Regions from separate parts of the Mesorhizobium robiniae genome, predicted to be linked through region 2. Evidence: predicted binding sites of a transcription regulator. Region 2 holds the regulator's gene; each other region holds the start of a gene.
What was found. Region 2 encodes LexA, which represses DNA repair genes until DNA is damaged. Its sites were predicted from a motif close to TGTTCNNNNTGTGTTCNG; they were not measured.

Region 1: the regulator LexA is predicted to act here: its motif matches at 3,394-3,411, upstream of ABID19_RS10745 (ImuA family protein).
Region 3: the regulator LexA is predicted to act here: its motif matches at 5,972-5,989, upstream of parE (DNA topoisomerase IV subunit B).

The regions. Positions count from the first base shown of each region.
Region 1 covers NZ_JBEPMC010000003.1:534,037-544,283, reverse strand. The annotation lists gene ABID19_RS10765 (DUF4153 domain-containing protein) at 1-1,319, opposite strand, end outside; gene ABID19_RS10760 (HpcH/HpaI aldolase/citrate lyase family protein) at 1,621-2,514, shown strand; gene ABID19_RS10755 (DUF1737 domain-containing protein) at 2,541-2,747, shown strand; gene ABID19_RS10750 (metallopeptidase family protein) at 2,838-3,260, opposite strand; gene ABID19_RS10745 (ImuA family protein) at 3,435-4,466, shown strand; gene ABID19_RS10740 (DUF6504 family protein) at 4,408-5,883, shown strand; gene ABID19_RS10735 (error-prone DNA polymerase) at 5,880-9,167, shown strand; gene ABID19_RS10730 (Trm112 family protein) at 9,233-9,469, opposite strand; gene ABID19_RS10725 (LON peptidase substrate-binding domain-containing protein) at 9,562-10,233, opposite strand.
Region 2 covers NZ_JBEPMC010000006.1:14,353-24,599, forward strand. The annotation lists gene ABID19_RS17300 (LpxI family protein) at 1-854, shown strand, start outside; gene lpxB (lipid-A-disaccharide synthase) at 844-2,010, shown strand; gene gltA (citrate synthase) at 2,105-3,433, opposite strand; gene gltX (glutamate--tRNA ligase) at 3,615-5,039, opposite strand; gene ABID19_RS17320 (ComEC/Rec2 family competence protein) at 5,142-7,598, shown strand; gene lexA (transcriptional repressor LexA) at 7,592-8,344, opposite strand; gene ABID19_RS17330 (molybdopterin molybdotransferase MoeA) at 8,449-9,654, opposite strand; gene moaC (cyclic pyranopterin monophosphate synthase MoaC) at 9,654-10,151, opposite strand; gene trpC (indole-3-glycerol phosphate synthase TrpC) at 10,218-10,247, opposite strand, start outside.
Region 3 covers NZ_JBEPMC010000006.1:471,887-482,133, reverse strand. The annotation lists gene ABID19_RS19550 (MaoC family dehydratase) at 1-425, opposite strand, end outside; gene ABID19_RS19545 (DUF2336 domain-containing protein) at 625-1,746, shown strand; gene ABID19_RS19540 (FUSC family protein) at 1,743-3,809, opposite strand; gene parE (DNA topoisomerase IV subunit B) at 3,850-5,901, opposite strand; gene ABID19_RS19530 (GGDEF domain-containing protein) at 6,162-7,331, shown strand; gene gcvP (aminomethyl-transferring glycine dehydrogenase) at 7,397-10,207, opposite strand; gene gcvH (glycine cleavage system protein GcvH) at 10,224-10,247, opposite strand, start outside.

The sequences.
Region 1 (10,247 bases), on a different contig from region 2:
CTGGGGCCGAGCGAGCGCAGGTACCAGAAATCGAGTTCGGTGCCCTGGCCGGTCATTTCGAATGAGTACTCGACATTGTAGTTGGCGATCAGTGCGGCGAAGTTGACGAAGCAGCAGGCATAGAGCGTCATCGAAAGCGTCAGAAGATTGGCGGAAAGCAGCCATTCGTTGGATTTTTCGAGCGCGATGCGGGCGATGATCAGGGCAAGGCCCGCCGCAACCAGTCCCATCCAGACGAAGGCGGCGACGCGCCAGTAGGTCAGCGCATAGATGCCGATATAGAGGTCGAGCCGCAGGATCGACGAGATGACCAGCACGATGTTCTGCGCCACCCAGACATAGACCAGCCGGCGGATGAGCGGATCGCTGGAGGTCGCACTCCCCGGCCGCAGCGCCGCCAGCACGAAGCCGGCGGCGAGCAGTGCCGTGACGATCAAGGGATAGGCGCCGCGATGTGCATAGGCGGCGTAGGTCAGCCCGTCGGGAAGGGCGACGCCGCCCCACAGATAGGTGGCGTCGAGCGCGGTCTGGATGGCGAATAGGATGTTGAAGACGACCAGCGCGCGAAGAATGGCGGCCTTGCCGAAGATGATGTCCTCGATCGCTTTGGCGGGTTTTGTCGTCGTCACCCGACCGACAGGCACAGACGACACCACACGCGCAATGCGGCGGAGAAAGCGTGGCAGGCGCGGGCGCAGAAAGGCCCAGACACCGGCAAGTATGAACAGCCAGAAGGCCAGTCGCGGCAGCTGGATGAGGTCGAGCAGTGCGAGGAGATCGATCAGCGACAGCCAGTATTCGACAACCGGATTGGCGGCGCCGAACAGCGCGAGAAACACCGCTCCCAGCGTCAACGGCATCACCCAGACGGCGATCGCCGCAAAGCGGATGCGCCGTCGGCCAAGCCGCCGCGCCGCCTTGCGCCAGCGAAAGAAATCGTGGGCGAACCGGAATGGTGCCGCGAGCAGGAAGAGCGCAACCTGGCCGGCAATGCGGGCAAACCCGCGCCGCAGCCGGCCGGCCAGCGAAAGCGCGAAGACGGCCATCGCCGCAAGCCCGATCGCGACGGAGAGCGCACTGACATTTTCAATGAGCGGCAGCAGCCCGACAAGCAAGGCACCGAGCCCGAGCCACAGGCCGCGGGCGCTGAGCGCCGAAGGCTGGATGACCGCGGCTGCGGCGGCAAGCGTAATGCCGAACAGGAAAAGCGTGATGCCGACGGGCTGCCCGTAGAAGAGAAAATCGGCCAGCGCGGCAAGCAGGACCGCAACGCCGAATCGCGCGCAATAGCTCGGCGCGGCCGTAAGCAACGATGTCATGATCGGATTCTCTCGGCGGCTTTGATGCGGCCGGCATATCTGGGCAGAGATTTAGGGATGAGGGGGAAGAGGGTCGCCGAACGATGCGTCCGGGGTGGATCGACGAGCCACCAGCCCTCACTTCGGAGCCGGTAAGGCAGGGACCAACGGAGTTTTTCTCGCTCTTGCATGCCGCCCTTGTCGTCGGCGGAAGTGCCGGCGGCGGGGCGGATGCGAGGAGATTTTCGGGACTTTTGTGCAGTTTTTATGCAGGTCAAAGCGGCTTGCCTCGACCGGCCGCAGGCGGCATAGATTTGGTATGATGACCGAAACCTACCGCCCGCGCCGTTCGGTGCTCTACGTCCCGGCCTCGAACGACAAGGCGCTGGCCAAGTTTGCCTCGCTGACTTGCGACGCCGTCATCATCGATCTCGAAGATGCCGTCGCTCCCGCCGACAAGGTCTCCGCGCGCGAAAAACTCGCCGGCATCTTCGCCGATCGCCCAGTTGCCAACGACTATGGCCGGCGCTGCGAGATGGTCGTGCGCATCAATGCGCTTTCCAGCGAATGGGGCGCCGACGATTTGCTGGCCGCGGCACGCTGCGAGCCCGACGCCATCCTGCTGCCCAAGGTCGACACGCCGCGCGATGTCCTCGAACCCGGCGACGTTCTCGACGACAATTTCGCACCCGACGCGGTGAAACTATGGGCGATGATCGAAACCCCCAAGGCTCTGCTCAACATCGGACCGATTGCCGAGCTTGGCCGCGATCCGGCCTCGCGGCTCACTTGTTTCGTGGCCGGAACGAACGATCTGGTCAAGGAGACCGGCATTCTCGCCACGCCCGACCGGCGCTATCTCACACCGTGGCTGATGCAGATGGTGCTCGCCGCGCGCGCCGGCGGCCTTGACCTGCTCGATGGTGTCTTCAATGATTTTCGCGACCTGGACGCTTTTGCGCGCGAATGCGGGGAGGCGGCTGCCATGGGGTTTGACGGCAAGTCGCTGATCCATCCGACCCAGATCGAGGCTGCGAACCGGGCCTTTGCGCCATCTGCCGAAGCGCTGGCCGAGGCGCGTTCGGTGAAAGAGGCGTTCGCGCTTGGCGAGAATGCCGGCAAGGGCGTCATTGCACTGAATGGAAAAATGGTCGAACGGCTGCATCTGGCGCAGGCCGAAAAACTGCTGGCGAAGGCGGCCGCCATCGGGGCATGATTGGCAACTCACGACAGGAATGAAAAATGAAACTCTACCGCTTTTTGTCCGGCCCGGACGATTCCAGCTTCTGCCACAAGGTGACGGCGGCGCTGAACAAGGGCTGGCACCTGTTCGGCTCGCCAACCTATGCCTATGACAAGCAGACCAAGAGCATGCGCTGCGGCCAGGCCGTGGTGAAGGATATCGAGGGCCAGGAATACGGGCCCAACACCAAGCTCAGCGATTGGTAGGGAGGTTTCTGCTCGTCTTTCGTCATCCCAGGGCGGAGCAGGAGCGAAGCGACGTCGCGGAGACCCTGGGATGACGAAGCGTGGGGCCCTTTACTCCGCCGCCTCTTCGATCCGCTCCATATCATCGTCCGACAGGCCGAAATGATGGCCGATCTCGTGGATCAGCACATGGGTAACGATGTCGCCCAGCGTCTCTTCGTTCTCGGCCCAGTAGTCGAGGATGGCGCGGCGGTAGAGCGTGACGCGGTTCGGCCCCTCGCCGGTCTGCGGGTTCCAGCGCTCGGCAATGCCGCGCCCCTCGAACAGGCCAAGCAGGTCGAAAGGCGTTTCCAGCGACAGATCGTCCATGATCTCGTCGGTCGGGAATTCGGCGATCTGGATGACGATCTCGCCGGTCAGCTTGCGAAAATCCTCCGGCAGGTGGGCATAAGCCTCCAACGCCAGGAACTCCATTTCCTCCATCGACGGCGAAAGCTGGTCGTGCCAGACACGGGTCTTGTAGATGCGGGCCATGCTTTGTCCTTCTGATCCCGGCATATAGGCTTTCGAGCCGGACTCGGCAAATGGCCGGGTTGCCGTTAACGCAAGGGCAGGAATAAATTCCCCATGACTCCGCTTGACTCTTCGGGTGGCCTCTGGAATCTATAGGAACATAACAGGAACAATTGTGAGTGGAAGCTGACCGTCATGGCGACAAGCGCCGTGGCGCGGGAGACTGTTTTTGCCCTGCGCCGCCAGATCGCGAAGATCGAGGGAACGCTGCCCGAGCGCTTGGAGGCGCCGGCCGGCGCAGCCCCCGTTGATGCTGACGTCACCTCCCAGAATCCAACAGCGGATGGTCTGACAATCGTCCGCCGCGGCCTCGCCGTGGCGCCGCCTGATGCGTTTCTGCGCACCGGTGCCGAAGGTCTCGACACCGCGCTTAGCGGCGGCCTGCCGAAGGCGGCGCTGAACGAGATCCATGGCGCCGCGACACGTGATGCCGGGGCCGTCGCCGGCTTCGCCCTGTCGCTCGTCAGCCTGATCCTCAAACAGGGGCCGCAATTGCCGGTCCTGTGGATCGGCACCGCGGAAATCTTCCGGGAGGCGGGCTTCCCCTATGCCAGGGGGCTTCACGCTGTTTTCGGCATCGAGCCGGAGCAATTGCTGTTTTCCGAGGCGCCAAAACTCCTCGATGCGCTGTGGATCGCCGAGGAAGCCGCCCGGATGACCGCGCTCGCCGCCGTCATCCTCGAAATCCGCGGCAGCCCGCAGCGGCTGGACCTCACGGCGACGCGGCGGCTGCACGCCCGGGCGCAAAATGCCGGCCGGCCGGTGTTTCTGCTGCGCCAGGCCGGCGAACCCGAGCCGACGGCGGCACCCGTACGCCTCGTCCTGTCGGCGGCGCCGTCGGCATCCCGCCAGACGATTGCCCGGCCGCTTGCCGGGTCGATCGGCCGTCCCGCCTTCACCGTCAGCATCGGCAAGAGCCGCACGGCCTTGCCAGGACAATTCACACTGGAGTGGAACCCCGATGAACACAGTTTCGAAGAAAGACGGGGCGAGGAAAGAAGGGCAGCGAATTCTGTCCCTGTGGTTCCCGCATCTCGCCGCGGAAAGGGTCCTGCGGCAGCGTCTGGGGCGGTCCTGGCGTTCCCGGCCGTCGGATCACCTGCCGCTGGTGATCAGCCATCGCCAGGGGAACGCGCAGCGCATCGCCGCCCTCGACGAGCGGGCTGAGGCGCTTCACCTGAAGCGCGGCATGGGCATAGCCGACGCGCGTGCCATGCATCCGTCGATCGACGTACTGGAAGCCGATCCCGAGGCCGACCGCCGCCTGCTCGAAAGCCTTGCCGACTGGTGCGATCGCTACACCCCGCTGGTGGCGCTCGACGCAGCCGATGGCCTGTTCCTCGACGTCACCGGCTGCACCCATCTTTTCGGCGGCGAACGCTCGATGCTCGACGACATCCTGTCGCGCTTTTTCCATCAGGGTTTTGATGTCCGCGCCGGCCTTGCCGCGACGCCAGGTGCTGCCTGGGCGGCAGCGCGGTTTGCCAGTGACCGCATCGTCCCCGGTGGCGAGGAGGAAGCGCTTCTCGCACCCTTGCCACTGGCGGCTCTACGCATCGAGCCTGATATCCGCGCCAGCCTGGAAAGCGTCGGCCTGCGCACGGCGGGGGCCGTCATGGCAGCCCCCCGCGCGCCGCTCGCCCGCCGCTTCGGTGTCTCTCTGCTTTTGCGTCTCGACCAGGCGCTCGGCCGCCTCGACGAGGCGGTGTCGCCGCGCCTGCCGGTCGCGCCGCTTTCGGTCGAACGCCACCTCGCAGAACCCATCATGCTGACCGACGAAATAGAGCGGCTGGTGAAAATGCTGGCGACGACTTTGAAGGTGGATCTCGAGCGTCGCGGCGAAGGCGCAAGAAGGCTGGCGCTGCTGCTCTTCCGCGTCGACGGCGCCGTCAGCCGCATCGCCGTCGGCACCTCGCGGCCGTTGCGCGAGCCGCTGTTGATCCAGAAATTGTTCCACGAAAGGCTAGCCGCGCTCGAACAGGATATCGATGCCGGCTATGGCTTCGATCTCGTGCGCCTCTCGGTCCTGACGGCCGCGGCCTTCGACATGCAGCAGGCGGATCTCGCCGGCGAGACGCGCGATGACGGCGCCGACATCGCCCTTTTCGCCGACCGCATCCGCGCCCGGCTCGGCGACAGCGCGGTTTTGAAACCGGTTGCCGTCGAGAGTCATCTGCCCGAGCGCGCCGTCGCCACGCTTCCCTTCGCGGAAGCGCCGCAAAGGGTCTCTCCGCCGAAGAAGCCGGACAAGATACAAGACGCTAAGCCTGTCTTCCGGCCGGAACGCCCGATCCGGCTGTTCCGTTCGCCCGAACCGATCGAGGTCCCGGCCACCGAAATGCCTGAGGGGCCGCCTATGAACTTCCGCTGGCGGCGCGCGCTGTACCGGGTTGCGCGCGCCGAAGGGCCGGAACGCATCGCCCCGGAATGGTGGCGGGAGGCGTCGGGGCAGGAAGACGCGCCGACGCGGGATTATTTCCGCATCGAGGATAGCGACGGCCGCCGTTACTGGCTCTACCGCCAGGGTCTCTACGGCGCCTCTCAAATCCCGCCGCGCTGGTTCATGCATGGGGTCTTCGCATGAACGCGCTGACGGCCGTTCCCTATGCCGAATTCGGCATCCAGTCGAATTTCTCGTTCCTGCGCGGCGCCTCGAAACCGGAGGAGCTGGTGGTCGCAGCAAAGTTCCTGGGATTTTCGTCGATCGGGCTTGCCGACCGCAACACGGTGGCCGGTGTCGTGCGCGCCTGGCAGCAGGCCAAGGTGGAAGGTCTTTCCTATCATCCCGGCTGCCGCCTGGTTTTTTGCGACGGCACGCCTGATGTTCTCGCCTATCCGCAGGACCGCAAGGGCTGGGGCCATCTGTGCCGCATGCTGACGCAAGCCAATATGCGCGAGGAAAGCGAAAAGGGCGCACCGCTTCTCTATCGCGACGACCTTTTCGAATGGGGCGATCTCATGTCGCTGGCGGTCCTGCCGGATCTGTCGGCGCCGGCGGAAGATCACCTTGGACTGATTAGCCGGCTTAAGGATAGATTTGGCAAGGCTTTGCGGCTTGCCGTTGCGCCGGATTATCAGGGCAACGACCGCTTCCGCATCGAGCAGGCGGCTGCCATGGCTGAGGCATCGGGCATTCCGCTGATGGCGACCAACGACGTTCTTTACCATACGTCCGAACGGCGCCGGTTGCAGGACGTGCTGACGGCGATCCGCCTCAACGTGCCTGTTGCCGAAGCGGGGCTGGAGCTGGCGGCCAATGCCGAGCGCCATTTGAAGCCGCCAATGGAGATGGCGCGGCTTTTCCGCAGGCATCCGCAAGCGCTGGCGGAAACGTTGCGCTTTGCCGGCGAATTGAGCTTCTCTCTCAGTGATCTCCAATACAACTATCCCGACGAACCGACGGAATCGGGCCTCGGGCCACAGGCCGAGTTGGAAAGGCTGGCTCGAGAGGGTGCAGCGATACGGTATCCCGCAGGCGTTCCCGCCGATGTGACGAAGCGCATCCGGGAAGAGCTCGCTTTGATCGAGCGTCTGAACTACGCGCGCTATTTTCTGACCGTCTACGACATCGTCAAATTCGCCCGCAGCCAGGGCATACTTTGCCAGGGGCGCGGCTCGGCGGCCAACTCGGTGGTCTGTTATTGCATCGGCATAACCGAAGTGGGACCCGAGCGGATCGACTCGCTTTTCGAGCGTTTCATTTCCGAGGAGAGAAACGAGCCGCCCGATATCGATGTCGATTTCGAACATGAGAAGCGCGAAGAAGTCATCCAGTACATCTATACCAAATACAGCGGCAAGCGCACCGCGCTTGCCGCGGCCGTCGTCAGCTACCGGGGCCGGTCGGCGATGCGCGAAGTGGCCAAGGCGATGGGCCTGTCGGACGATGTCAGGAGCGCGTTGTCCAGCTCGATCTGGGGTTGGTCGACCTCGGAGCTCGGCGAAAAGGAGACCAGGGCCGGCGGTCTCGACCAGGCCGATCCATCGACAAGGCATGTGATCGAATGCGCCAACGAGATCATGGGCTTCCCCCGTCATCTGTCGCAGCATGTCGGCGGCTTCGTCATCACCAGGGACCGGCTCGACGAGATCGTGCCCATCATCAAGACGGCGATGGATGAACGCAAGATGGTCGAGTGGGACAAGGACGATCTCGACGCGGTGAAAATCCTTAAAGTGGATGTGTTGGCGCTCGGCATGCTGACCTGCCTGCAGCGCGCCTTCACGCTGCTTAGGGATTATTATCCGGAGGCGCGGGATGACTATGGCCAGCCCTATGTGCTGGCCACCCTGCCGCCGGAGAACGAACATGTCTACGACATGATCTGCCGCGCCGACACGCTCGGCGTCTTCCAGATCGAATCGCGCGCCCAGATGTCGATGCTGCCGCGCCTCAAGCCGCGCACCTTTTATGACCTCGTCATCGAGGTGGCGATCGTGCGGCCGGGCCCGATCCAGGGCGACATGGTCCATCCCTATCTGCGCCGCCGGCAGGACAAGGAGAAGGCCGAATATCCCAAGCCGGAACTGAAGGAGATCCTCGGCAAGACGCTGGGTGTGCCGCTGTTCCAGGAACAGGCGATGAAGATCGCCATCGTCGCCGGCGGCTTCAGGCCGGGCGAAGCCGATGAATTGCGCCGCGCCATGGCCACTTTCAAGCGCACCGGCACGATCGGCAATTACCGCAAGCGGATGGTGGATGGCATGATGAAGAGAGGGTACGAGAAAGACTTCGCCGAACGCTGCTTCAAGCAGATCGAAGGTTTCGGCGAATATGGCTTTCCCGAAAGCCATGCCGCTTCCTTCGCCCTGCTGGTCTATGCCTCGTGCTGGTTCAAGACCTTCTATCCCGACGTGTTCTGCGCCGCGATCCTGAACTCCCAGCCGATGGGATTTTATCAGCCGGCTCAGCTTGTTCGCGACGCGCGCGATCATGGCGTCGAAATCCGCGAGGTCGACGTCAATTTTTCCGGTTGGGACTGCGCGCTGGAGGAGGAGCCTTTCGATCCGGCGCGCATCCTCGAACGCCATGCCCAGATGCGCGGCGTCATCCGGACCAATCATGCCGTCCGGCTGGGTTTCCGCCAAGTCAAAGGTCTGTCGAAGGAGCGCATGGAGGTGTTTGTCGCCAGACGCGGCGACGGCTACGCATCCGTTCGCGATGTCTGGCTGCGTTCAGGCCTCTATGTCGATGAGATCGAGAAACTGGCGCAAGCCGACGCTTTCCGTTCGCTTGGTCTCGACCGCCGCGACGCCCTGTGGGCGGTCCGCGCCCTCGACGGCAGGAGTGCGGCCGAGACCCTGCCGCTGTTCGACCGGCCGGCGATCCGTTTGCGCGACCTTGAACCCGAAACCAGGCTCCCGACAATGCCGCTCGGCGAGCACGTCGTCCACGACTACCGTTCGCTCGGCCTGTCGCTGAAGGCGCATCCGCTTGCCTTCCTGCGCCAACGGCTGGATCGTTCCGGCGTCACGCCCAATGCGCGCCTCCCCTCCGTGCCGGATGGCAGGCGGGTCTCCGTCGCCGGCCTGGTGCTCGTGCGGCAGCGCCCAGGCACTGGCAAAGCGATTTTCCTGACGCTGGAAGACGAGCAGGCCGTCGCCAACGTCATTTTTTGGGAAAGGACCTTCAACCGCTACCGGCCCATTGTCATGGGGGCGCGGTTCGTTCGTGTCACCGGCAAACTGCAGTCGGAATCGGATGTCATCCATATCGTCGCCGAAAAGGTCGAGGATCTGACGCCCTGGCTGTCCGTGCTTTTGGAGGAGAAGCCCGATGTACCTGTCGTGCAAAGCGACCGGCAGGATATCGCGACGCTATCGGGGAAGGCAGAAAGGGTCATGCCCAAGGGGCGCAATTTTCAATAAAGGATGCCGGTGCGGCGCTGCACAATCTCGCGAATGCCGGCGGGACAGCGAAGAATCGCTGTTGTTCAGGACGGTCCGCCCAGGCGCGGCGGCAATCCGTCCTCCAAAGGGATCGCGCGCGCCTCCGAAGGCAGCATGATCGGGATGCCGTCACGCACCGGATAGGCAAGCCGAGCGACCCTTGAGATGAGCTCGCCCCGCTCCGGATCCCAGGTGAGCGGGCCCTTGGTCAGCGGGCAGGCCAGCAATTCCAGCAGCCTGGGGTCGACATTGGCATTCTTTCCGTCACGCCCATCCACCATTTCCGTCTGTCCTTCTCTGGGGCAATCACTTCAGGTTTCGCGCAGCCTTCTCCCCTTGTGGAAGAAGGCAAGACAGCGCCCTTCCACCCAACCTATTGCAGGCTCGACCCGAAATCCTCGTTTTCGCGCGCCAGCGCCATTTCGGTGATGGCGATCAGCGTTTCGGCGCGTGTTTTCAGGTCCGCCGCTTCGAGCAGCGCCTGTTTCTCGGCCGGCCCGTAGGGTGCCATCATCGACAGCGCATTGACCAGCATGGCATTTTCGGCGCGGCTGACGCTTTCCCAGTCGGCTTCAAGATCGTTGGCTTGCAGATAGGCGCGAAATGCCTTGAGCAACGCCGGCCGGTCGATCTCTGTCTCTGCCTGATCTTCATCGAGATCGGTGAGAAAGGGGGCAAACCGGCACTGGCGGAAGGGCGTCTTGACCGCGAGCTCCTGCACGATGCGGAACCGGCACACGCCTTGCAGCGAAATCAGGTAACGGCCGTCGCCACTCTCGGAAAGCGCAATGATGCGTCCCGCGCAGCCGACATTGCAGAGTTCAGGTTCGCCATCGGCGCGCCGCGCGCCGTCGAGGCTGGGCTGGATAATGCCGATCAGCCGCGATCCGGCGATCGCCTCATCCACCATCTCCAGATAGCGCGGCTCGAAGATGTTGAGCGGCATGCGGCCTCCCGGCAGCAGCAATGCGCCTTCAAGGGGGAAGATCGGCACCGTCGACGGCAAATCCGTATCGAGCCGGTAATGCGCGTTTCCCGCCTGCACTTCAGTCCTCCGCT
Region 2 (10,247 bases):
GCTCCAGGATCGGTATCGTTGCCGGTAGCGGCAGCTTGCCCGTGGAAGTCGCCGAAGGCCTGGTCGCGCATGATCATCCGCCTTTCATTCTGTTGATGGAAGGCGAGGCCGACCGGCAGGAGCTCCGCCGGTACGAGCACGACAGCCTGGCACTTGAGCAGATCGGCTCATTGGTGGCGACGCTGAAGCGTCACGGCGTCACTCATCTGGTTCTTGCCGGCGAGATCAAGCGCAGGCCGCGGCTGATCGACATGCGCCCGAGTCTCGGATTGCTGGCGATCGTGCCTTCGGTGGTCCTGGCGCTGGCGCGCGGCGATGATGGGCTTCTGAAAGTCCTGACACGAGGCCTGGAAAAGCGGGGCATCAAAGTGGTCGGCGCGCATGAGGTGGTTCCCGAACTGGCGGCGAGCCAGGGAACACTGACCGCGGCAGGACCAAATCGATCCGACTGGCGCGACATCGAGGCAGGGCGCACCGCCGCCAAGGCCATTGGTGCGCTTGATATCGGCCAGGCGGCAATAGCGGTCGGTGGGCGGGTGATCGCGCTGGAAGGCATCGAGGGCACTGCCGGGCTGATTGAGCGGGCAAGAGAGTTGCGCGGTCATGGCAGGCTGGCCGGCGGCACGCGTGGTGTCCTGGTCAAATGCGCCAAGCCCGGCCAGGAGTTGCGCGCCGACCTGCCGTCGATCGGCCCGCAGACGGTCGATGCGGCGCATGCAGCCGGCCTTGCCGGCATTGCCATCGAAGCTGGTCGTTCGCTCATTCTGGAGGCCCCCGTCACCATCGCGCGCGCCAATGCGCTCGGCCTCTTCATCGTCGGCCTGCCCGTTGAGGAGCCGGCCAATGGCCAGTGACAAGCCGCTGAAGATCGCCATCGTCGCCGGCGAGGAATCCGGCGACCTGCTTGGCGCCGACCTCATCCAGGCGCTCAAGCGCACGACCGGCCGCGAGGTCAGGCTCGTCGGCATTGGCGGACGCCATCTGCAGGCGCTTGGCCTCATCCCCCTGTTCGAGGGCAGCGAGATCGCGCTGACAGGGCTGAGCGCGGTCCTGCGCGACCTGCCGCGCCTGATGCGGCGGATCAGCCAAACGGCCGGCGCGGTCGCCGGTGAAAAGCCCGACTGCCTCATCACCATCGACAGTCCGGATTTTTCACTCCGCGTAGCCAAGAAGGTGCGTGCCGCCGATCCGGCAATCCCCATCGTCCACTATGTCTGCCCGAGCGTCTGGGCATGGCGGCCGGGCAGGGCGGTGGCGATGAGACCGTATGTCGACCATATCCTTTGCATCCTGCCTTTCGAGGTGAAGGAACTCGCCCGCCTCGGAGGCCCGCCCGGCACCTATGTCGGCCATCGCCTCACGCATGATCCGGGCGTGCTCGGTGCTGCCAAGGCGCAAAGCCTGCCGCGCGACCTGTCCGAGGATCGCGTGAAGACATTGCTGGTGCTGCCCGGCTCGCGTCGCGGCGAGGTGCGAAGGCTGGTCGGCCCGTTCGGCAAGACGGTCTCGATCCTGCGCGCGCGCGGGCATCGCCTGCGCCTGCTGTTGCCGACGGTTCCGCATGTCGCCGACCTGGTCAGGACTTCGGTGGCAAGTTGGGACGAGAAGCCGGAGATCATCCTTGATCCCGAACGCAAATGGCAGGCTTTCGGTAAGGCCGATGCGGCGCTGATCGCATCGGGAACGGTGTCGCTGGAACTGGCGCTGTCGGGTGTGCCGATGATCTCCTGCTACCGGCTCGATCCGGTCATGCGGATAGCCCAACGCTTGATCACCGTATGGAGCGCCGCCTTGCCCAATCTCATCGCCGACCGTCCGGTGGTGACCGAGCACTACAATGAATATGTGCGGCCGCACTATCTGGCGCGGCAGTTGGAAGCGCTGTTTTCCGACACCGCCTACCGCACTTGGCAGAAGGACGGTTTTGCCGAAGTGGGCAGACGCATGGCCACCGGCAGGCCGTCCGGCGATATCGCGGCGGGGGTGGTGATGGGGTACATAAAAGGGTGAATAGTGAATAGTGAATAGTGAATAGTGAATAGAAGCTAGCTATAGCCGCCAAACGGCGCTTGCTTACTTCCATTCACCATTCACCATTCACCATTCACCTCTTCGCAATCGGCACGTAATCCCGTTCCGACGCACCTGTATAGAGCTGGCGCGGGCGGCCGATCTTCTGGTGCGGATCCTCGATCATCTCCTTCCACTGCGCGATCCAGCCGACTGTGCGGGCAACCGCGAACAGCACGGTGAACATGGTGGTGGGGAAGCCCAGCGCCTTCAGCGTGATGCCGGAATAGAAATCGACGTTCGGATAAAGCTTCTTCTCGATGAAATAGGCATCGGTCAGCGCGATCTTTTCCAGCTCCATGGCGATGTCGAGCAGCGGATCGTCCTTGATGCCGAGTTCGCCCAGCACCTCATGTGCGGTCTTCTGCATGATCTTGGCGCGCGGATCGTAGTTCTTGTAGACGCGATGGCCAAAGCCCATCAATCGGAACGGGTCGTTCTTATCCTTGGCGCGCGCGATGAATTCCGGGATGTGGTCGACATGACCGATTTCGCCCAGCATGTTCAGAGCGGCCTCATTGGCGCCGCCATGCGCCGGTCCCCACAGGCAGGCGATGCCGGCAGCGATGCAGGCAAACGGATTGGCGCCCGACGAGCCGGCGAGGCGGACGGTCGAGGTGGAGGCGTTCTGCTCGTGATCGGCGTGCAGGATGAAGATGCGCTCCATCGCACGCGCCAGCACCGGGTTGATCTTGTATTCCTCACACGGCACGGCGAAGCACATATGCAGGAAATTGGCCGCGAAATTCAGCTCGTTCTTCGGGTAAATGAAGGGCTGGCCGATGTGATATTTGTAGGCCATCGCCGCGATCGTCGGCATTTTCGCGATCAGCCGCATCGATGCGACCATGCGCTGATACGGGTCCGAGATGTCGGTGGAATCGTGATAGAAGGCCGACAGCGCGCCGACCACGCCGCACATCACCGCCATCGGATGCGCGTCGCGGCGAAAGCCGGTGAAAAAGCGTGACATCTGCTCGTGCACCATGGTGTGGCGCGTCACCCGGTAGTCGAAATCGTCCTTCTGCGCCTTGGTCGGCAATTCGCCGTAGAGCAGGAGGTAGCAGACTTCGAGGAAGTCGCCATGCTCGGCCAGCTGGTCGATGGGGTAACCGCGGTGCAAAAGAATGCCGGCATCGCCATCGATGAAGGTGATTTCCGACTCGCAGCTTGCCGTCGACGTGAAACCGGGATCGTAGGTGAAGGCCCCGGTGGTGCTGTAAAGCGAGCCGATGTCGATGACATCAGGTCCGACCGAACCGCTTCGCACCTTGAGCTCGTGAGTTTTGCCGCCGAATTCAAGTTTTGCAGTCGATGCTTGGGTTTTGCCGCCAAATTCCATCTTTGTCGCAGCTTCGGACATTGCAAACTCCTTTTGGTTTTCTCACTGCCGGCAAGGCAATATATCTGCAACGCAACACGTCGAAAGGATCGGAGTTCGCGCGTTTGCGCCCGCTATTGGATTTGCGTGCCAAATTGGGCCAAGACCTAATGTTGCACTGCGAAACCCGCCTTTCAATGCCAATCTTCTTGGGCCAGTTTTGCTAATCGATTTGATCGGATATGCGCGCCAGGCTTTCCTCGCGGCCAAGCACGGCAAGCACATCGAACACGCCGGGCGAGGTGCTTTTGCCGGTCAGCGCGGCACGCAAAGGTTGGGCCACGGCGCCGAGCTTACGACCGCCTGCCAGAGCATATTCGCGGATCGCAGCCTCCGCCGCGGCGGCCGTCCAATCGCCTGAAACTGCCTTCAGGGTCGCGTGGGCACCCCGCAGGATCTCGCGCGCCTCACCGCCGAGCAATGCAGCCGCCTTCTCATCGATAGGCAGCGGCCGCTCGGCGAACAGGAAGCCGGCGCCGTCGACAAGCTCGACCAGCGTCTTGGCGCGCTCCTTCAAGCCTGGCAGGGCGGCAAGCAATTGCGCCTTGCGCGTGTCGTCGAGGCGCGCTGCGATCGCCGGGCCGCCTTCGAGATAGGGCAAGGTGGCGATGAAGATATCGAGCAATTCGGCGTCGCTCATGCGGCGCATATGCACGCCGTTCAGGGCCTCCAGCTTGGCGAAGTCGAAACGGGCGGCGCCCTTGTTGACGTCGCCGATATCGAACCAGGCAATCATGTCCTTGATCGACATCACCTCGTCGTCGCCATGGCTCCAGCCGAGCCGCGCCAGGTAGTTGAGCAGCGCTTCAGGCAGATAGCCCATGGCGCGATAGGCCTCGACACCGAGCGCACCATGTCGCTTCGACAGTTTGGCGCCGTCGGCGCCGTGGATCAGCGGGATATGCGACATCGACGGCACGCCCCAGCCCATGGCTCGATAGATCACCATCTGGCGGGCGGCGTTGGTCAGATGATCGTCGCCGCGTATGATGTGGGTGATGCCCATGTCATGGTCGTCGACGACGACGGCATGCATATAGGTCGGATTGCCGTCCGAGCGCAGGATGATGAAATCGTCGAGATCCTTGTTGGGGAAGCGGACTGCGCCCTGCACGAGATCATCCACCACCGTCTCGCCCTCGGTCGGCGCCTTGATGCGAATGGCGCCCTTGACGCCCACAGGCGCCTCCGACGGGTCGCGATCGCGCCAGCGGCCGTCATAGCGGGGAGGGAGCCCCTTGGCCCGGGCCGCCTCGCGCATTGCCTCCAACTCGGCTGGCGTCGCATAGCAATAGTAGGCCTTGCCCATGCGTACCAGCTCCTCGGCCACCTCGCGGTGGCGCGGCGCGCGCTCGAACTGCGATACCGGCTCGCCGTCCCAGGTGAGGCCGAGCCACGAGAGCCCGTCGAGGATGGCAGCGGTTGCCGCAGCCGTCGAACGCTCACGATCGGTGTCCTCGATGCGCAGCAGCATGGTGCCGCCGGTGTGTTTCGAATACAGCCAGTTGAACAGCGCCGTGCGCGCCCCGCCAATATGCAGGAAGCCGGTGGGCGAGGGGGCAAAACGGGTTACGACCTTGTCGGACATGGAACTCTCAGGCAGGCGCAGGAAACGGATGTGGTTGCGCGGACTTTCGCGCGTCGCGCGTTCATGTAGCATAGGAGGTCAAGGGCGCAAGGGGCAGACCCGATGGCTGGACCAGGCCGCGGCGTGAACGAGAGCGAGGGCGTGGTCGCAAGCGTCAGCGAACGATCGCTGTTTGCCGACGTTCCTCACGCCGAGCCGCTACCCGTTTCGTTGCCTGGGTCGCACTCGGGCATCCAGCTTCTTTCGCCAGGCCGCTCCGCGCCAATACCCGGTCCAACACCCAGGCCTGTCGTTGGTTTCCGCCGACAGTTCCGTCGCCTCGCACCATCCGCTGTCCGCAACAGCGTTGTTTCGGCGGCCGGCATGGAACTCGACCGCGGCGTCGCCTTCCTGCTGGTGCCGGTTTTCCTGGCATCCGGCGTGATCGTCTATTTTTCGCTTGCCGTGGAACCGGGCTTTCCCCAACCCATCGCCGTCGTGGTCCTCACGGCATTGTGTGCAGCGGTCACGCGGTCATGGCGCAAAACGCATTTGTGTTTCATGGCAGCGTTGCTGTGCGCACTCGGTGTGCTCGCCGCCAAGGTTGAAACCTGGCGCGCGGGAACGCAGATGCTCGGTTCGGTAATCCAGACCCAGCTCACCGGCCGCGTCGTCAGGCTCGACCAGATGGCGAACGGCCGGATCAGGCTGACCATCGACGTGATATCGACCGCCCGGCCGACCCTGCGTTATGCACCGGAACGTGTCAGGGTTTCGGCACGCAAAACTCCCGCCGAGATGACCGCAGGCTCGGTGGTGGCCGGCTATGTGAGGCTTCTGCCTCCGACTGGCCCGGTTAGGCCGGACAGCTATGACTTCTCCTTTGACAGCTATTTCGCCGGCATTGGCGCCAGCGGCTTTTTCCTCGGCAATCCGAAGATCGTCGCTTCCGAGGATGCACCGTTAGCCGCGCGCCTTTCCGCCTCGATCGAAAAGGCGCGCGAAACCATCGCCGACCACATCAGGGACAGCATCGGTGGGGCCGAGGGGGAGATTGCCGCTGCGCTGATCGTCGGCGTGCGTGCCGGCATCCCCGAAGAAATCAACGAATCGATGCGGCGCACCGGCATCTACCACATCATCTCCATTTCCGGCCTGCACATGGCGCTTGTTGCCGGCACCATCATGGGATTGCTGCGCGGCGCCTTTGCGCTGTTTCCCGATTTTTCGTCGCGTAGGCCGGTCAAAAAATATGCGGCCGGCGCCGCACTCGTTTCCATAGCTGCCTATCTGATATTTTCCGGTGTCGTGGTCGCGGCCGAGCGCAGCTTCATCATGTTGGCGGTGATGCTTGTCGCCGTGTTGTTCGATCGGGCCGCACTCACCATGCGCAATCTGACGATTTCAGCGATCGCCGTCATCGTCGTGTCGCCGCACGAGGTGGTCGGCCCCAGCTTCCAGATGTCCTTCGCCGCGACCGCGGCTCTCGTAGGCGCCTATGCCGGCTGGTCGGACTATCGTGCCGACAAGGCCAAGGCGCCGCCGCAGCGACGGTCACCGGTCGCTTTCGTCACGCGCAAACTCCTCGCTGGGACAGGTACCATCGCAATGACTTCCATCATTGCCGGCAGCGCCACCGCGCTTTTCGCCATCTGGCACTTCCAGCGCGTCTCGCCGCTCAGCCTGTTCGCCAATCTGGCCGTCATGCCGATCGTTACGGTCGTCATGTTCCTGGCCGTCGTCAGCGCCTTGGCAATGCCTTTCGGCCTCGACGGGCCTTTCCTCTACATGATGGGCAAGGGGCTGACGGCCATGATCGCAATATCGGGATGGATCTCCGAGCGTTCGCCGGTCGATGCAGTCGGGCTGATTTCGTTGCAGTCGGTTCTGCTGGTGACGGTCGCCCTGGTCATTGCCACAATGGCGACGACATGGTTGCGGCTTGCGGCACTTCCCTTTGCGCTCGCCGGCCTGCTGACGATTTCCGAGACACGCACCCCCGACGTGCTGATCTCGGAGGACGCGCATCTGGTGGCGCTGCCGATCGGCGGGGGAGAACTTGCCGTCAACCGAGTGCGCTCGAACGAATTCACCACCGACAATTGGAAACATGCGCTGATTTCAGCGACTATTGTCGAGCCGGAGACATTCGAAAAAGGAGACGTGCGGTTCGACATCGCCGACCCGGCCGACCTGCCGCCGGGAGCGCCTTTTTACTGCACTGACGGCCTTTGCATCGCCCGGCATCCGTCCGGCGCGATCATCGCGCTCGCCGACGACCGCAAAACCGCGCGGCCGGCCTGTGGCTTTGCGGATTTGCTCGTTATTGACGACGCCACAGCCTATTATAATCCCTGCCGCAACCCGCTGGTTCTCGTCGTCACCAAACGCCAGCTCGCTCGCATGGGCAGTGCTGCCGTCTTCTTCGATCCGCAATCTGCGACGACGCGCGCAGAAATCCGTTTTGCCGTCGAACAGCCATACAGGCCCTGGCATGAGCAGCGGAGATTTTCGCGCGAGGCGAGGGGTCTGCCGCCTTACCGCAAGCCTGAGAAAGCCAAGAAAGCTGCCGTTCAGTAACGCCGGATCAATCCAACCAGCTTGCCTTGCACCTTGACCCGGTCCGGCCCGAATATGCGCGTCTCATAGGCCGGATTGGCGGCTTCCAGGGCGATCGAGGCGCCTTTACGGCGGAACCGCTTCAGCGTCGCTTCCTCCTCGTCGACCAGGGCGACAATGATCTCGCCAGGCTGGGCGGTGTCGGCGTTGCGGATGATGACCGTATCGCCGTCGAAAATGCCGGCCTCAATCATCGAATCACCTTTGACTTCCAGCGCGTAGTGCGCGCCGCCGGTGATCATGTCCGGTGGCACCGAGATCGAATGCGTCTGGTGCTGGATGGCATCGATCGGCACACCGGCAGCGATCCGGCCCATCACCGGGATGGAGACGGTGGCGACAACGTCGTCGTCGTTGCCGGCTGCGGGCATGCGTGAAGGCGCCGGCTTGATCTGCCGCCCGAGGCTGCCCTGTCCATGGCTGCTCTGCCCAAGGCTGCCCTGAATGACGCTCGGCGAGAATTTGCGCGCCGCATTGAGGCCGGGCGCGATCGAATCGGGCAGGCGCAGCACCTCCAGCGCGCGAGCGCGGTTGGGCAGCCGACGAATGAAGCCGCGCTCCTCCAGTGCCGTGATCAGCCGATGGATTCCCGACTTGGAGGCCAGGTCGAGCGCTTCCTTCATCTCGTCGAACGATGGCGGAATACCGCTTTCCTTCAGCCGCTCGTGGATGAACATCAACAGCTCATGTTGTTTGCGTGTCAGCATCGCGACCCCCAACAGAATCAGAAAAACAAACCCAGAACAAACACTATCTGTTCCAGTTGTGTTCCGCAACTGTTTAAAGTTTAATGAATGCGTTGACGGTTTGTTCAGCGTAACATCAGCACGCTGCAGGCGGCGCCTGTCGCGGCTGGGGGTGCAAATGGCTCACGCACGATCAGCCCGTTCGCATCGGCCAGCGTTCTGAGCATCGAGGAATCCTGGATGCCGAACGGCGTCGCCGTTAGCGTGCCGGTGTCTTCCTTCACCACCGCGCGTACATAGTCCTGCCTGAGATCGTTGGCCGGTATGGCGGCGCCGAGCCGCGCCTGACGCATGTCCTGCCGGTAGGCGCGGCCGCCGAGCCGCGCAAGCAACGGCTTCAGGAAAAGCTGTGTGCAGACCAGGCTCGCCACTGGATTGCCAGGCAGGCCGATGCAGCGGACGTCGCCCAGCCGGCCGAACATCAGCGGTTTGCCCGGTCGCATGGCGATCTTCCAGAAATCGAGCGTCATGCCTTCGCCAGTCAGCACGTCATGCACAAGGTCGTGGTCGCCGACTGAGGCGCCGCCCAGCGTGACGATGACGTCGGCTCCTGCATCGACCGCTTTTTTCACCAACGCGGCGATCGCCTCCTTGCGGTCGGAGGCGATGCCGAGATCGAGCGCGTCGGCGCCGACCAAGCGGGCTGCAGCGGCGACGCCATAGGCATTGGACGAGATGATCTGGTCGGGGCCAGGCTCGCTGCCCGGCGGCAGCAATTCGTCGCCGGTAGCGATGATAGCGACCAACGGCCGTTTCACCACGCTGACCTGCGGATGGTTGGCCGACGCCGCCAGCGACAACGCCGCCGGATCAAGCAGGCGACCTTTCTCCAGCAGGACGTCGCCCTTCGAGAAATCGAGCCCGAGGCGTCGAATGTTGCGGCCTTCAACCGTCGGCGCGGTCACTTCGATGCTGCCGCCGCCGAGATCGCGGACATTCTCTTGGATGACAATGGTATCAGCGCCTGCGGGAAGCGGCGCGCCGGTGAAGATGCGCACGGCTTGCGCCGGACCGACCGTTCCGGCAAAGCCGCGTCCGGCCGGCGCCATGCCGATCACCGAAAGTCTTGCCGGCACGGAGGCGACATCCTCGGCCCGCGCGGCATAGCCGTCCATGGCGGACGCGTTGAAGGGCGGCTGGGTGCGGAGCGCCATGAGCGGCTCCGCCAGAACGCGGTCGGCGGCGTCCATCAGGGCGACGCTTTCAGCTTGCAAGGGCGCCGCATCTTCAAGCAGGCGCTCTAGCGCCTCGGCGACCGGAAGCAGCGCCATTATCGGCCTGTCCCCTGGGCGCCCGCTTTGTAGTCGCCGGACTTGCCGCCGGTCTTTTCCACCAGCCTGACGCCCGAGATCACAATGGCGCGGTCGACCGCCTTGGCCATATCGTAGATCGTCAGGCAAGCGACCGAGACGGCGGTCAGCGCCTCCATCTCGACGCCGGTCTTGCCGGTGACGCGGGCCAATGCCGTGACCTTCAGGCCGGGCAGCGCCGCGTCCGGTTCGATGTCGACGGATATCTTAGTCAACAGCAGCGGATGGCAGAGCGGTATCAGCTCATGCGTCCTCTTGGCCGCCATGATGCCGGCGATGCGCGCCGTACCGAGTACGTCGCCCTTCTTGGCGTCGCCATCGAGGATCATTTTGAGCGTCTCCGGCAGCATCGAGACAAAACCCTCGGCGATCGCCGTGCGCGTCGTCTCCGCCTTGTCGCCGACATCGACCATGTTGGCTTCGCCTGTCGCGCCAAGATGGGTGAGGGCGGTCGTCATCGTCAGATGGCCTTAGAGCGATGTGCGTCCGTTTGGACGCACATGGTACGCTCTAACACTTTGAATCTAAGCATCGTGCTCTCCGAAAATCGATTC
Region 3 (10,247 bases), 460 kb from region 2:
TGCCTCGTGCATTTGGCAACCAACACGTCTTTTTGATTGTAGGCGCGGTGCTCGAACTCGACGATGCCGCGGTCCGGCTTCGATTTCGAGTCGCGCACCGACACCACCGTCGTCTCGACGCGGATGGTGTCGCCGTGGAACACCGGATGCGGAAACACCGTCTCACTCATGCCGAGATTGGCAACGGTGGTGCCGACGGTGATGTCGTTCACCGAAATCCCGATCATCAGGCCCAGCGTGAACAGCGAATTGACCAGCGGCTTGCCCCACTCGCTCTTTGCGGCGAAGTCGAAGTCGATGTGCAGCGGCTGCGGGTTCAGCGTCATCACCGAAAACAGCATGTTGTCGCTTTCGGTAACGGTTTTGCGCAGCGTGTGCCGGAAGACATGGCCGACGACGAACTCTTCCAGATAAAGCCCGGCCATGGTCGCTCATCCTCCGATGCGAAGATTCAAAGTGTCAGAGCGTACTTTTCGCAAGGACGCACGTCGCTCTAAGGTTGATAGGCGCTGCATACCGCGCTCGCAAGCCAGTTAACAAACATGGTGAACCGTTCGTAAACCATTTCTGCTTACGGTCTTCATGGGGACAGAACGGGCTTGGGCAAGGGGCGTAGCGGACGGCATGGTTGTTTCGCATTTCCTGAAATGGATTTACACGGCAAGGGTCTCGGAGCGCGCCGCCGCGGCAAGCGCACTGGCCCGCGCCTACATCAATGCCGATCTGCCTTTCGAGGACCGCTGCGCGGCTGAAGCGGCGCTGACCCTACTGCTCGACGATGCCTCGTCGAAGGTGCGGCTGGCGATGGCTGAGGCGCTGTCGATGAGCCATCACGCGCCGCTGCAGATCATCAGCGCGCTGGCGTCCGACCAGCCCGAAGTCGCAAGCCTGGTGCTGGCACGTTCCCCGATGCTCACCGATGCTGATCTGATCGACCGCGTTGCCCGCGGTCAGAAGGCGACGCAGAAACTGATCGCGGATCGTCCGCGCGTCTCCATGGCGGTCGCCGCGGCGATTGCCGAAATCGGCGAGCCGGAAGCCTGCGCCACGCTGCTCGCCAACAGCGGCGCCGACATCGCTTCGCTCAGCTTCCGCCGTATCGCCGAGCGCCATGGCCATCTGTCCCTGGTGCGCGAAGCGCTGATCACTGACGCGCGTTTGCCTGCCGACTGCCGGCATATGCTGCTGATAAAACTTGGTGAAACCCTTAAAGGCTCGCCGCTGGTGGTGGCGCTGATGGGACATGCCAGAGCCGAGCGCGTCATGCGCGACGCCTGCGTCAAGGCTTCCGTGACACTGATCGAAGGCACGCGCCGAGAAGAGCACGCTGCGCTCGTCGAACATCTGCGCCTGCGGGGTGCCCTGACCGCAAGCTTCATCATTCGCACCATCGCGCATGGCAAGGTCGACTTCTTCGGCTCGGCGCTGGTCGCGCTCAGCCAGCAATCCGAACAACGGGTGAGGGCGCTGCTGGCCGGCGGGCACGATGTGGCGCTGCAGGCGCTGTTCCGCAGTGCCGGCCTTGCCGCGGCCACGCACGCGATCATCCTGCGTGCGCTGAAGATCTGGCGCGAGGTTGCCAATGGCAAGCGCCTGGCCGGCGTTCAGGAAGTCAGCTGGCTGATGCTGAAGGAACTGGGCGGCCAGTCAGCCGAAGGCGATCTCGCCGGGCTGGTCAAGTCGATCCATCTCGATGCACTGCGCGAAAACGCGCGTGGCCACGCGCTGGCGATAGCAGCGGCTTAGAGTCCGTTCTTCGCAAAGAAAGCCGGAAAATCCTCGATCGCCCCGGCGATGATGCGCAGCGAGGCTGCGATCTGCAACATTTCGGTGGCGTCGCTTCGCTCGGCAATGGCAGTTGCATACTGCCGCGCGACAGTGATGATCGCCGTTTGCGGTTCGCCGGGTTGCCCGAAGAGCAGTTCGCGCGCCAGTTCCCGCAGGAAATTGGTGATTGAAAGTGCGGTTTCGGCGGGGACCGCTGAACTTTGCTGCGCATTGCGCAGCTGCAGGATTTCAAGGCCGACTGTGACGGCGGCTATGCTGCCGCCGAGAACGGCATCGCCTTTCTTGCCGATGCGCTGCATGAGCGGCATTAGTTGATTAACCCGGTCATAGGCGAGGCTTTCGAACGCCTCGCGTCTTGGCACGCGCTGATGCAGGCAGAGGCGCGCCAGATCTTCCCGCATGGCTCGCAAGATGCGGCCGACGGTGACCCACGGATCGGCGGGCAACACAGCGACGAAGACGCCGATCGCCAGAAGAATGCCGACCAGGACGGATGCCGAACCGGCGAAGAATGGTCCGGGGTCGTAGGACATGGCCTGATGCGGGTTGAGGAAGGCGAGGAAATTGATGGCGAAGGCGGTCGCCACGCCGACATAGCGCGGATTGGCAATTGCCAGCGCCGCGGGCACCAGGATCGGCACGACGAAGAGTGCGAACCAGCCGAAGCCGGGCAGAGCGGGGAGCGCGACCTGGCCGACCAGAAATGCAAAGGGCAGGGCCAACAGCGTTCCCTTGAAGAAGCCCCAGGCCGATTGCACGGGATCGGGACGCGCGGCAAACAGACTGGAGACGACGGCGACAAGGATGACTGTGCCCGCTGCTTCGGACCATTTTGTCGTCAGCCAGAAGGCGGCGACCAGTAGGGTGGCAAGTGCCGCGCGCACCGCATTTCGCCACGCGGCGTGGTAGTCGCGGTGTACGACCAGCGCCGGGTGCCTGCGTTCACGCGTGCGGCGCGAGGCCGGCGCTCGTAACGCGTCCAGGCCACGCAGCACTTGCTTCAGGGCCTCCGCAAAATCGGCAGCGATGGTGAGGCGGGTGACTGCGCCGACCCTGTCATCGCCTCGGCCTGCCACCATGTCGGGCGTTTGCCGTGCCCTGTCGGCGATCGCGTCGAGCCGCGTCACCCAAGGTGCCGTGTCCTTCAACGCGTCGGGCTTGGCTGCCAATTCGCCGACGAGGGCCTGCAACTCCGTGCGCACCGGTATGAGGGCCGCATTTTTCGGTGCGGCATGGGCATGCAGCGCGCGCGCCGCGGACAAGGCCGACAAAAGCTGGCCGATGGTGCGGCGGACCGGATAGGCGCGCGTCGCGAAGCTCGGCGCTTCCAGCCTTGCATAGGCTCGCATTTCACTCAGCGTCTGGGCGTCTGCGATCAGCTTTCGGTGCAGGTTGGCTAGCGTCGCGGCGTCGCCGCCGGAGAACGCGCCGCCAGCATAGGCCGCAAGGTCGAGGATACAGCGCTTCAGCCTGCCGATGATGGCGTCAGCCGCCAGTTTCGGCAGGATCAGCCGGCTGGTCAGGGCGGCGCAGACGATGCCAAGCACGATCTCCGCACAGCGCGCCACAGCGAGATCGACAACGAGATGTGGCTGGCCGAAAGCCGGCAGGCCGATGATCATCGCCGTATAACCGGCAAGCGCCGCGCCATAGGCTTCAGGGTTGCGGAGCAGCGACGAGACGAGGGTACAAAGGCCTATCCAGACGGCAAGCGCCGTGACGAGCAGCCAGAGGTTGGCGCCAAAGACCGTGGTGGTGCCGATTGCCGCCAGCGCGCCGGCCAGTGTGCCGAGCAGCCGGTAGAAGCCCTTCGCCAGCACCATGCCGGCGACCGGCTGGGCAACGATGAACACCGTCATCATCGCCCATTGAGGGTGGTCGAGCTTGAGGGCGTAGGCGGCGAGGAGTGCGATCAGTCCGGCAGAAACCGTGCGCAGAGCGAAAATCCAATCCGAGCGCGTTGGTGGCGTCAGGCCGGCGAACCTCGCGGCAAGATCGCTCCGCAGCCGGTCCCAGATCACACGCTCATCTCCACATTCGATGCGAACGGGTAGAAGATGCTCAGATATCCAGCACTTCCGTCGCGGCGAACTCCGCGCGTTCCTGGATGAAGCGGAAGCGGGCTTCCGGCTTGGTGCCCATCAGCGCGTCGACCGCATCCTTGGTGGCGGTCTCGGCGTCGATCACATCGACCCTGAGCAGCGTGCGCTTCCTCTGGTCCATGGTTGTTTCCTTGAGCTGGGCAGCCATCATTTCGCCGAGCCCCTTGAAGCGGCCGATTTCTACCTTGCCGCGTCCGTTGAATTCGGTGCGCAGAAGCTCGTCTTTATGCGCATCGTCGCGGGCGTAAGCGACCTTGCCGCCTTGCCGGATCGAATAGAGCGGCGGCACCGCCAGATAGAGATGGCCGCCGCGGACCAGGTTCGGCATCTCCTGATAGAAGAAGGTGATCAGCAACGAGGCGATGTGGGCGCCGTCGACGTCGGCGTCGGTCATGATGATGACCCGGTCATAGCGCAGATCCTCGTCGCGGTATTTTGAGCGTGTGCCGCAGCCAAGCGCCTGGATCAGGTCGGAGATCTGCTGGTTGCCGGCAAGCTTGTCGTTGCCGGCGCTGGCGACGTTGAGAATCTTGCCGCGCAACGGCAGAACTGCCTGGCTGGCGCGGTCGCGCGCCTGTTTTGCCGAGCCGCCGGCCGAATCGCCCTCGACGATGAAGAGCTCAGCGCCGGCCGCGGCATTCTGCGTGCAGTCGGCGAGCTTGCCGGGCAGGCGCAATTTGCGCACAGCGCTCTTGCGCGACACTTCCTTTTCCTGGCGGCGGCGCACCCGTTCGTCGGCACGCGCGATCACCCATTCGAGCAGCTTCGAGGCTTCCTGCGGGTTGTCGGCCAACCAGTGATCGAAGGGATCGCGGATGGCGGTCTCGACGATCCTGATCGCCTCGATCGTCGCCAGCCTGTCCTTGGTCTGGCCGACGAATTCCGGCTCGCGGATGAACACCGACAGCATGCCGGCGGCCGAGATCATGACGTCTTCCGAGGTAACGATCGAAGCACGCTTGTTGCCGACCAGATCGGCATAGGCGCGCAAGCCGCGCGTCAAGACGTTGCGGAAGCCGGCCTCGTGCGTGCCGCCTTCGCCGGTCGGAATGGTGTTGCAGTAGGAATTGAGAAATCCGTCGCCGCCGAACCAGGTCACCGCCCATTCGAGCGAGCCATGGCCGCCTTGCCTGTCGCTCTTGCCGGCGAAGATTTCGCGAGTGACCTGGAATTCGTCGCCGAGTGAGGCTTTCAGATAATCCTTGAGGCCACCGGGAAAATGGAACTCGGCCTTGGCCGGCGTCGTGTCCTTCTCCTTGATCAGCGAGGGGTCGCAGGTCCAGCGAATCTCAACGCCACCGAACAGATAGGCTTTCGAGCGCGTCATGCGGTAGAGCCGCGCTGGCTCGAAAGCAGCGCCTTTGCCGAAGATCTGCTCGTCGGGATGGAAGCGGATTTTGGTGCCGCGGCGATTATGCACCTCTCCGAGCTGCTCCAGACCGGTCACCGGAACGCCGCGCGAAAAACGCTGGCGGTAGAGCTGGCGGCCGCGTGCGACCTCGACTTCGAGATGGTCCGACAGCGCGTTGACGACGGAGACGCCGACGCCGTGCAGGCCGCCCGAGGTCTCGTATACCTTGCTGTCGAACTTGCCGCCGGAATGCAGCGTCGTCATGATGACTTCGAGCGCCGGCTTCTTGAATTTCGGATGCGGATCGACCGGAATGCCGCGGCCATTGTCGGTGACGGCCAGATATCCGTCGGCGGAAAGCTCGACATCGATGAAGGTCGCATGGCCTGCCACCGCCTCGTCCATCGAATTGTCGATGACCTCGGCGAACAGATGATGCATCGCCTTGTCGTCGGTGCCGCCAATATACATGCCAGGCCGGCGCCGCACCGGCTCCAGCCCTTCGAGAACCTCGATGTCGGCGGCGCTATAGCTTTCACTGCCGTCGCGGGATGCCGGGCGCTTCGCCGCCTGCACCAGCGGGTCGGCCGGGCGCGCGGCGGCGCGAACCGGTTGCGGCTGCTTGTCCATCGTGCCGAAAAGATCGTTATTGTCGTCCATGCTGGTCCTGGATTCCGATGCTGCGAATCACCACCCGATACTGCCACGCTTTTTGCGGGCAGGCGACGGAGGTTCCTGTTACGTTCGAGGATAGAGCCTCTTACTGCAAAACCACTCCACAACCAAGCGGCAGCTTGGCGCATCGACGCTTTGTAAACCTTGTCCGAAGGTTGCGCCGGAAGGTTGGCCGAAAAACGGTATCAGCGCACTGCCGCTGACCTAGAATGCAGCGGAACTCCTGAAGAGGCTGCCGCTTACGCATGTTGGATTACAGTTCGCTCCTGCTCGCGGCGGCGCTGTCGGGCACGTGCCTCAGCATCACCATGTTTGCGATCTGGTTCACCGCGCCACAGGCACGCTCTATGCTGACGGTGGCGTGCGGCATTCTTGTGCTCGTCGTGCATGTGGTCTTGTTTTGGCACTATGCCAGGGATCCCAGCCCCTGGCTTTGCCAGATTGTGCTTGCGCTTCTCAGCCTGGGCTTCCTGATCCTGTGCCTGTCGGCCATGCAATATCTCGGCATGCGCGACTATAGGCGCGCGGTTCTGCCGACACTGGCTGCGATGGCCGTTTGCGCGGGCGCGACGTATCTCGGGTTTGACGGTGTCGGCTTCATCATCACCTACGCGACGGTAACCGCGCTGCTCTTGGCTATGGGAGTGATTTTCTGGGTCAAAGGCGATCATGACAGCCGGATATTGCTGGTCGTTTCGTTCCTGAGCGGCGTCTGTGCGCTGTCCTTCGGACTTTGCGGCGCGGTCCTGCTGGTCAAGGGCCAATGGGTGCTCGGCATTGCGCCCGACAACTGGGCCGAACGGTTGAATTCCGTCGTGTCGGTCGCCTGCATGACCGGGCTCGGTGCTTTGACGTTCTCGCTCCACCATTTGCGGGCGCAGATCGAATTAAAGGCCGAGACCATGACCGACCCACTGACCGGGCTGATGAACCGGCGGGCGTTAACGGCATTCTACGGTGAACGGGTTTTCGGTCCGTTCATGTCCGTCGCCATATTCGACCTCGATCATTTCAAGAGGACGAACGACGTATTCGGTCATCCCGTTGGCGATCAGGTTCTGCGCCGCTTCGCCGCTGTCATCAGGAGATATGCCAGGACCGGAGTCGATGCTTTCCGGCTGGGCGGCGAAGAATTCGTGCTGGTCATGTCTCGGATGACGGAAGAGAAGGCCTATGACATCGCGAGCAAGATCAGCGTCGCCTTCGGCACGGAAGTCGTCGCCACCCAGCTTGGTCCATTGCGCAGCACGGTCAGTGGCGGCATCGGCTTTGGCGGGACAGGCGGCACCAGTCTCGACGATGTGCTTGCCGAAGCCGACGCGGCACTCTATGCGGCAAAGCGCGCCGGTCGAAATCGCGTCGTCGCCCAGAACAAGGCGAGCAAGGCCGACGCGCCGGCCTTGCGTTCTGCCTGATTGAGGCTTCTATCTTTTTGTTAGACCATGATCTTGCCCGAAAATCGGATTCCACTTTTCATCGTCTATTCCGCCGCCCCCAGATATTCCGACAGCGGCGGGCAGGAGCAGACGAGGTTGCGGTCGCCGGCGACATTGTCGATACGCGATACCGGCGGCCAGTATTTGGCTGATGTGTCGGCGTCGCCGGCCGGATAAGCCGCCTCCAGACGCGAATACGGGTGGGCCCACTGGGCCGCCAGTGCCTCGGCGGCGGTATGCGGCGCATTGACTAGCGGATTGTCGGCCAGGGGCCATTCGCCTTTCGCCACCTTGGCTGCCTCGCTCGATATCGCGATCATCGCTTCGCAGAAGCGGTCGAGTTCGCCCTTGGGCTCGGATTCGGTCGGCTCGACCATCAGCGTGCCTGCCACCGGAAACGACATGGTCGGCGCGTGGAAGCCGTAGTCGATCAGCCGCTTGGCGATATCATCGACGCTTATGCCGGCGCTGTCCTTGAGCACGCGGGTGTCGAGAATGCATTCATGCGCGACGCGTCCGTGCCTGCCTTTGTAGAGCACCGGGAAATGCGCCTCGAGCCGCGTCGCGATGTAGTTGGCGGAAATGATCGCCGTCTCGGTTGCCTGCTTCAGGCCCGAAGCGCCCATCATGCGGATATACATCCAGGTGATCGGCAGTATCGAAGCGCTGCCGAACGGTGCGGCCGACACCGCATGGCCGGAGCCTTCGGTAACGTGGCCGGGCAGATATGGCTTGAGATGCGCCTTGACGCCAATCGGGCCGACGCCGGGGCCGCCGCCGCCATGCGGGATGCAGAAGGTCTTGTGCAGGTTCATGTGACAGACATCGGCACCGATGTCGCCCGGCCGGGCGAGGCCGACCAGCGCGTTGAGATTGGCGCCATCGAAATAGACCTGGCCGCCATGCTCATGGATCAACGCGCAGAGGTCACGCGCGCCTTCCTCGAAGACGCCATGCGTCGAGGGATAGGTGAACATCAATGCCGCGAGGTTCTGCGCATGCTCGGCAGCCTTGGCCTTCAGATCGTCAACGTCGATGTTGCCGTCTTCGGTGCAGCGCACGACGACGACGCTCATGCCGGCCATCGCCGCACTCGCCGGGTTGGTGCCATGTGCCGACGACGGGATCAGGCAAACCGTGCGGTGGCTTTCGCCGCGTGAGCGGTGGTAGCCGCGAATGGCGAGCAGCCCGGCATATTCGCCCTGGCTGCCGGCATTGGGCTGCAGGGTCGCCGCGTCGAAGCCGGTGATCTCCGCCAGCCAGGCTTCCAACTCGTCGATCATCGCGCGGTAGCCGGCCGAGTGGCTTGCCGGTGCGAAGGGATGCAGATTGGCGACGCTTGGCCAGCTTACCGGCATCATCTCTGCAGCGGCGTTGAGCTTCATGGTGCAGGATCCGAGCGGGATCATAGCACGGTCAAGCGCCAGGTCCTTGTCGGCCAGCCGGCGCAGGAAGCGCATCATCTCGGTTTCCGAGTGGTTTTCGTGGAACACCGGCTGACTGAGAAACTCCTTGCCGCGTGGCTGCCCTGGCATAGTGCGCCCGGCAGCGGCGCCCGCCTTAGCGCCGAGCAGCGTCGCGATCGCGTCCAGATCGGCATCGGTCGAGGTCTCATCGAAGCTGATGCCGATGTGGTCAGCGTCGATGACGCGCAGCAATCGGCCGGTCTTTTCGGCGGCGGCGGCGATCGCGTCGGCTCTGCCCTTCACTTCCACCGTCACCGTGTCGAAGCGGCGTGCGCCAAGCACCGAAACGCCTGCTGCCTTGAGGCCGGCTGCCAGGCGGCTGGCCAGCGTGTGGATGCGCTCCGCAATCGCCTGCAGCCCGGCGGGACCATGCCAGATCGCATAGGCTGTCGCCATGTTGGCGAGCAGCGCCTGCGCGGTGCAGATGTTGGAGGTCGCCTTGTCGCGGCGGATATGCTGCTCACGCGTCTGCAAGGCGAGACGATAGCCGGGGCGACCTTTGCTGTCGGTCGACTGGCCAACGAGGCGGCCGGGCATCAGCCGCGTCAGCCTGTCGGAAACGGCGCAATAGGCGGCGTGCGGGCCGCCAAAGCCCATCGGCACGCCAAACCGCTGCATCGGGCCGACAGCGATGTCGGCGCCAAGCCTAGCCGGTGCTTCGGTCAGCGTCAGGCCGAGCGGATCGGCAATGAAGACGACCAGCGCGCCGGTGGCACGGGCCTTCTCGATTGCCGCGCTGTGGTCGCCATAGACGCCAAACGTATCAGGCCAGGAGACGAGCAGAGCGGCCGTGTTATCATCGATCGTGTCGCCGTCGACCTCGATGCCGAGCGGCTCGGCGCGGGTGCGCACGACGTCAAGCGTCTGCGGATGCGGGGTGCCGGCCAGCGCGACTTTGGTTCGCTTGTCGCGATGATGGCGCAACGCGATGCCGACCGCCTCGGCGACCGCTGTCGCCTCGTCGAGCAGCGAGGCCGACGCCACCGGCAGACCGGTTAGTTCGGTGACCAGCGTCTGGAAATTGAACAGCATTTCGAGCCGGCCCTGGCTGATCTCGGCCTGGTAGGGCGTGTAAGCCGTATACCAGGCCGGATTCTCGAACAGATTGCGCTGAATGACCGGCGGCACGTGGACGCCGTGATAGCCGGCGCCGATGAAGCTCTTCAGAACTGTATTTCTTGCCATTGTCGCCGAAAGCTCGGCCAGCGCCTCCGCTTCGCTTGCCGGTGACGGCAAGGCCAGCGGTCGGTCGAGCCGGATCGATTTCGGCACTGCCTGGCTGATCAGCGTCTCGACTGAGGGAACGCCGATCGTCGCCAGCATGGCTCTGATATCATTGAGGCCAGGGCCAATATGGCGGGCCGAGAAGGGGTAGGGTGCTACAGTCATCTTCCTGGTCCTGCTATCAACCAATATGGGCTTTGTAGGC